2 regions of the Microbacterium wangyouchuni genome follow, and region 2 is predicted to be linked to the other one. Evidence: predicted binding sites of a transcription regulator. Region 2 holds the regulator's gene; the other holds the start of a gene.
What was found. Region 2 encodes LexA, which represses DNA repair genes until DNA is damaged. Its sites were predicted from a motif close to TCGAACANNTGTTCGA; they were not measured.
Positions count from the first base shown of each region.

Region 1: the regulator LexA is predicted to act here: its motif matches at 949-964, upstream of recA (recombinase RecA).

Region 1 is NZ_JBPTMA010000004.1:414,139-417,544, reverse strand. Features, by position in the region: gene ACSS7Z_RS11235 (CinA family protein) at 1-209, shown strand, start outside; gene ACSS7Z_RS11230 (helix-turn-helix domain-containing protein) at 366-674, shown strand; gene ACSS7Z_RS11225 (DUF3046 domain-containing protein) at 684-908, shown strand; gene recA (recombinase RecA) at 1,161-2,216, shown strand; gene ACSS7Z_RS11215 (regulatory protein RecX) at 2,219-2,899, shown strand; gene miaB (tRNA (N6-isopentenyl adenosine(37)-C2)-methylthiotransferase MiaB) at 2,955-3,406, shown strand, end outside.
Region 2 is NZ_JBPTMA010000005.1:241,122-244,527, forward strand. Features, by position in the region: gene metE (5-methyltetrahydropteroyltriglutamate--homocysteine S-methyltransferase) at 1-1,326, shown strand, start outside; gene lexA (transcriptional repressor LexA) at 1,435-2,121, opposite strand; gene ACSS7Z_RS12565 (LysM peptidoglycan-binding domain-containing protein) at 2,386-2,748, shown strand; gene ACSS7Z_RS12570 (histidinol-phosphate transaminase) at 2,770-3,406, shown strand, end outside.

The DNA.
Region 1 (3,406 bases), on a different contig from region 2:
GACGACCGGCGGATGTCGGTGTGTCGACGACCGGGATCGCCGGGCCCGATTCGCCCGATGGCCAACCTGTGGGCACCGTGCATATCGGAGTGGCCGTTGGCGGTCGCGTCAGCTCCTTTGCCTTTCGATTCCCCGGAGACCGAGCAGCGATTCGCGCTCAGAGCGTGGAAGCGGCGATTCAGGCCGTACGGGAACGGCTGCGGGAATAGTCCTGCCTCGATGCCGGTTATTATCAATGTGTCAATGACAGGCGTGCTCACAAGCAAAGCACAGCGTGAAAGGGTAGCGTTTTTCCTAACGCATCGGGTTAGACTGGCGATCCATTCGCAAGTGGCTCCGGGCAAGGAAATGGAGGGGAGGTTCCGATGATTCTTGTACGACAGGAAATCGGCGATGTGCTGAGGGACTTCCGCCTGCAGAAGGGGCGTACGCTCCGGCAGGTTGCGAGCAAGGCTTCCGTTGCGCTCGGATATCTCAGCGAGGTTGAGCGAGGGCAGAAGGAAGCCTCCAGCGAGATTCTCGCTTCGGTTGCTGAGGCACTCGACGTCCCTATCTCGATGATCATGCGCGAGGTCGGCGACCGCATCTCTGTTCTTGAAGGCATCCAGGTGTTCCCTGATGTTGTTCCGGACGACCTGGTCGCATCGATCGAGCCCGAGCTCTCGCTGCACTGATCGCCGTCGATGCGACGTAGTGAGTTTCTTCGAGCTGTCCAAATTGAGTTCGGTGCGAGGGCTTCGAATCTGACGACGGACCTCGTCTTGGACGCGATCGGCAACCGCACTGCATCGGAAGCGCTGGATGCTGGTGTGGCACCACGTGACATCTGGCTCGCACTCTGCGATGCGACCGATGTTCCGGCGAACCGTCGTTACGGTGCTGGCCGGATGGAGCCGCGAAAGAGCTGAGTCGACGTCCGATACAAGTCGACACAGATTCGGCGTGTCGTCGAATATCTGTTCGAAGTGCGCGTAGTGTTCTGCACACATGGTTTCGAGGCGACGTTTTCCACCGTTCCTGGGATTTCCGACGCAATGTCTGAGCCCCCTTCTACGGTGAAGACAGGCCGAAAAACCATACGCCTTGTCGGAGAGTTCGCCCCAGTCGGGGTGGCCGCGACAGCCTACAGGCGGCACCACGCGAACAAATAGGAGCACATGATGGCATCATCCGCAGACCGCGAGAAGTCCCTGGATTCAGCTCTCGCCCAGATCGACCGGCAGTTCGGAAAAGGCTCGGTCATGCGACTGGGTAGCGACGAGCGCGCGCCGGTTGCCGTCATTCCGACAGGCTCCATCGCCCTCGACGTCGCTCTTGGCGTCGGTGGTCTCCCGCGTGGCCGCATCGTAGAGATCTACGGCCCTGAGTCGTCGGGTAAGACAACGTTGACGCTGCACGCTATCGCGAACGCGCAGCGTGGCGGCGGCATCGCCGCTTTCATCGACGCTGAGCACGCACTTGACCCGGAGTACGCGAAGAAGCTCGGTGTTGACATCGATGCTCTTCTCGTCTCGCAGCCAGACACCGGTGAGCAGGCTCTCGAGATCGCTGACATGCTCGTGCGCTCTGGCGCCATCGACCTCATCGTCATCGACTCGGTGGCTGCTCTTGTGCCGCGTGCTGAGATCGAGGGCGAGATGGGTGATTCTCACGTGGGCCTGCAGGCACGGCTCATGTCGCAGGCACTACGCAAGCTCACGGGTGGTCTGAGCCAGACGAACACCACGATGATCTTCATCAACCAGTTGCGCGAGAAGATCGGTGTCTTCTTTGGTTCGCCGGAGACCACGGCCGGTGGCAAGGCGCTGAAGTTCTACGCTTCGGTGCGACTCGACATTCGTCGCATCGAGACGATGAAGGACGGCACCGAGGCTGTGGGTAACCGCACGCGGGTCAAGGTCGTGAAGAACAAGATGGCTCCGCCCTTCAAGCAGGCAGAATTCGACATCCTGTACGGCACGGGAATCTCCCGTGAGGGAAGTCTCATCGACTTCGGTGTTGAGCACGCTCTCGTGAAGAAGTCGGGCTCCTGGTACACCTACGAGGGCGATCAGCTGGGACAGGGCAAGGAGAACGCCCGTAACTTCCTGATCAAGAACGCTGACATCGCTCTGGAGATCGAGACGAAGATCAAGCAGAAGCTCGGCATCGGTGGCGCGAAGGCAGAAGAGGCGCCTGCGACTGCTGATGAACTCGCACAGCGTCGTCCGGCCTGATCATGGCTGACGGAAACGGGGGCGAGTCAGACCTCGCCCCCGTGATCCCGCTGTTCGGCGGGAAGCTTGTTCCGGCGTCGAGCTTGCCTGTGCGGAGAGCTCACGCTGAAGGCGGTAGCGAAACACACATTGACGACGAGCGCGACAAGAACGACGACCGCGACGACCGCGAGCACGACGAAGCTCGGAGCACTGCCGAAGAGGCACTCGTGCGCAAGCTGCGTGCGCGTTCTCTCTCCCTCTCCGAGGCACGCCAGATACTTCGCGGTAACGAACTGAATTCTGCGCAGATCGATGATGTGATCGATGACTTCTGTCGACGCGGCTACCTGGACGATGCGGCCCTTGCCGAGCAACTGGTGACCTCTGGCATCGAACGCAAGGGCCAGGGGCGCATCGCGCTGTCCCGTTCGCTCGCACAGCGCGGCCTCCGTCGTGATGTCATCGACGCTGCCCTGGGCGAGCTTCCCGACGATGATGCCGAACGCGCGCTGGAGTTCGCGCGAACGAAGGCGCGCTCGCTGTCACGGTTGGACTTCGAGACAGCATTGCGCCGGCTTGTCGGGCAGCTGGCACGCCGGGGGTACGGCGGCTCTGTCGCCATGACGGCTGCGCGGACGGCGCTGACCGAAGCGTCCCTGGGCACGCGGCCCAGCGGGGTGCGTTTCGTCGATTCGGAGTGACGATCTTCCCGGCTTCGGAGAGAGTCCCGGTTTCCGCTCGTAGAATGGTTGCACCATGATTACTCCGCGCAGTGAACCGACGATCATCACGGCCTCGTCGGCGGCCGTCGACGCAGACGGACAACAGCGAACCTACGAAGTGCGCACGTTCGGGTGCCAGATGAATGTGCACGATTCCGAGCGCCTGTCCGGCTCGCTGGAAAGCGCCGGATACCTCCGAGCAGACAGCGGCGCTGAAGCCGATGTCGTCATCATCAATACCTGTGCTGTCCGCGATAACGCCGCAGGCAAGCTCTACGGAACCCTCGGCCACCTCGCCTCGGTGAAGCGGCGCAAAGAGGGCATGCAGATCGCCGTGGGTGGCTGTCTTGCCCAGATGGACAAAGAAGCAGTACTCGATAAGGCCCCCTGGGTTGATGTCGTCTTCGGCACACACAACATGGGTTCGCTGCCCGGTCTGTTGGAACGTGCTCGTCACAACGGTGATGCTGAGCTGGAGATCCTGGA
Region 2 (3,406 bases):
ATCGTATCCACGTCGACGTCGCTGCTGCACGTTCCGCACGATATCGCCGACGAATCGAAGCTCGATGACCGTCTGGTGAGCTGGCTCGCATTCGCCGACCAGAAGGTCGAGCAGGTGGTGACGCTGGCTCGCGGACTCTCCGAGGGGCGCGCCGCGATCCAGGACGCGTTGGATGCTGCATCCGCAGCCCTTGTCGACCGTGGAGATGCTCCGGGGGTACGAGACGGTGTGGTGCGCTCACGTGAACTCGACGAAGGCGACTTCTCACGGGTGCCGTACGAACAGCGTGAGGGCGCGCAGGACGAAGCACTCGACCTGCCGGCACTGCCGCTGACGACGATCGGCTCCTTCCCGCAGACCGGCGACATCCGACGCGCCCGAGCGCAGTACATTCGCGGCGAGCTTTCGCATGATGAGTACGAAGAGTTCCTACGCCGCGAGGTTGACACGGTCATCGAGCTGCAGGAGAACCTGGGGCTGGATGTGCTGGTGCATGGAGAACCAGAACGCAACGACATGGTGCAGTATTTCGCGGAGAACCTCGACGGCTTCGCGGTGACCGAGCACGGCTGGGTCCAGTCGTACGGCTCGCGCGCCACCCGGCCATCGATCCTCTGGGGGGATGTGTCGCGTCCTGCCCCGATCACCGTGGGATGGTCAAGCTACGCGCAGTCGAAGACGGCGAAGCACATGAAGGGGATGCTCACCGGTCCGGTGACGATTCTCGCGTGGTCGTTCGTTCGCGACGACCAGCCGCTGCAGGCGACCGCCAACCAGGTCGCGTTGGCTCTCCGTGATGAGATCAGCGACCTGGAGCACGCCGGAATCCGGATCATCCAGGTCGATGAGCCCGCGCTGCGGGAACTGCTGCCGCTGAAGAAGCATGATCAGGCGGCGTACCTGGAATGGTCGGTGGCATCGTTCCGTTTGGCGACCGGTGGGGCGGCGCCAGCGACACAGGTGCACACGCACCTGTGTTACTCGGAGTTCGGCGTGGTGATCGATGCGATTCGTGCACTGGATGCTGATGTCACCTCGATCGAGGCGGCCCGCAGCCGAATGGATGTGGTGACAGACATCGCCGAGGTGGGCTTCACCCACGGCATCGGGCCGGGTGTGTACGACATCCACTCACCCCGCGTTCCCACCACCGACGAGATTGAATCATTGCTGCGTCGGGCCGTCGATGAGATCCCGACGCGTCAACTGTGGGTCAACCCCGACTGTGGATTGAAGACTCGAGGCTACGAGGAGACGACCCAGTCGCTGCAAAACATCGTCGAGGCGACGCGCCGCGTGCGCGCCGAGGTAGCGGTGACCGCCTGACGCCGGACAGTCCGCGCTCTCCGGAGTCTTACTGCACCGAGAACGCAGAGACCGCCCTTCCCCAGGCCGGGGAAGGGCGGTCTCTGCGTTGTGGATCAGATGAGCGGCTCAGACCGCGCGCAGCACCGCCACGACCTTGCCGAGCACGACGGCGTCGTCGCCGAGGATGGGCTCGAAGGAGGAGTTGCGAGGGAGCAGCCAGGTGTGGCCATCGCGCTGGCGGAACGTCTTGACGGTCGCTTCGCCGTCGAGCATCGCGGCCACGATCTCACCGTTCTCTGCGGTGTTCTGTGTGCGGATGACAACCCAGTCGCCGTCGCAGATGGCGGCGTCGATCATCGACTCGCCGGAAACTTTGAGCATGAACAGATCGCCCTTGCCTACGAGCTGACGGGGGAGCGGGAAGATCTCCTCCACCTGCTGGTCGGCGGTAATCGGCACGCCGGCGGCGATCTGGCCGACCAGAGGAACCATCGCGGCATCCCCGACGGGCGTGCTCGTATCTGCGGGGCTTTCGCTGCTGGTACCGGGCAGATCGATCAGCACCTCCATGGCGCGCGTCTTACCGGGGTCGCGGCGCAGGTAGCCGCTGAGCTCGAGCTGGCCCAGCTGATGCGTGACGCTCGAGAGTGACTTGAGGTTCACGGCATCGCCGATCTCTCGCATACTCGGCGGGTAGCCGTGCTTTGCGATCGACGTCTGAATGACCTCGAGGATCGCCAGCTGCTTCGGGCTGAGGTTCTTGCGCCGACGTGTGCGCGGTGCCCCCGGGTCAGGGGCTGAGTTATCGCTCATGAGTGGCTCCTTTGTGCGCGCTGCCGATGCTCGTCTTCGAATGTCTGAGGTCCGTGATGGTGTGTCTCTATCGAAACCGTATCCGAGAAACGGTCACATTCGGAAGATCTGTTCGAGCGTGTCGGTGAAATTCACGGTGAGGTTTCGAATAAGTCTTGACAGATGTTCGAATTCGAAGATACATTCGGTACGTAGCTTCGCATTCGCCGCTCCCGGCCGAGTGGTGAATGCGAACGCTACGCCAAAGAGGCAGAGGAGAAACTCATGAGCACCATCAGCATTACCGCCCCCGCAGTCCGCCCCGTCCGCGCCACGACGCGCCTGCGGCTGACGACGCGCGGGCGCCGCGTGCTGCTTGCTCTTGCTGCCCTGCCGCTGGCCGCCGGGATCGGATTCGCCGCGCTCAGCGGAGGATCAGCGCTCGCATCCGGAGAAGCCGCCGAGCCCGTGCAGTTCGAGAGTGTGACAGTGCTGCCCGGTGACACTCTCTGGTCGATCGCGGAGTCAATCGCACCGGGTGCCGATCCGCGTACGGTGATCGATGACATCCAGCAGCTGAACCTGCTGGGCGGCGGATCGCTGCAGTCTGGTCAGAGCCTGGCCATCCCCGCGCAGTACACCAACTGAACCCAGCATTAGCATGGGAGGGTGACTGCTTCTCTTGACGACTTACCTCTTCGTGACGATCTTCGCGGGCTGACACCCTACGGCGCACCTCAGGCTCCGCTTCCGGTTGCGTTGAACGTCAATGAGAATACTCATCCCGTTCCCGACGAGGTGGCCAGCGACATCCTCGATGACATCGCTGTCGCATTGCGCGACGTGAACCGGTACCCCGATCGCGAGTTCACGACGCTGCGTGAGGGTTTCGCCGAGTATCTCGGTCACGGACTCGACGCCACGCAGATCTGGGCTGGTAACGGCTCCAATGAGGTGCTGCAGCACATCATGCAGGCCTTCGCAGGTCCTGGACGCACCGTGTTCGGGTTCGCACCGACGTACTCGATGTATCCGCTGCTCGCGCAGGGCACCGGGGCACGCTGGGTCACGGGCACCCGCGAACCCGACTACACGTTGACGGCAGAAGATGCCGCAGCGCAGGTCCGCGAGGCAGACGCCGACGTCGTGCTGCTGTGCCGCCCCAACAACCCGACGGGAACTCCTCTCGGTCTTGACGTGATCGAAGCGGTCTACGAGTCTGCCCGTGGCGTGGTCATCGTCGATGAGGCCTACTGGGAGTTCGCGCCTCGCGAAGCGCAGTCTGCCCTCACTCTTTTGCCTGGGC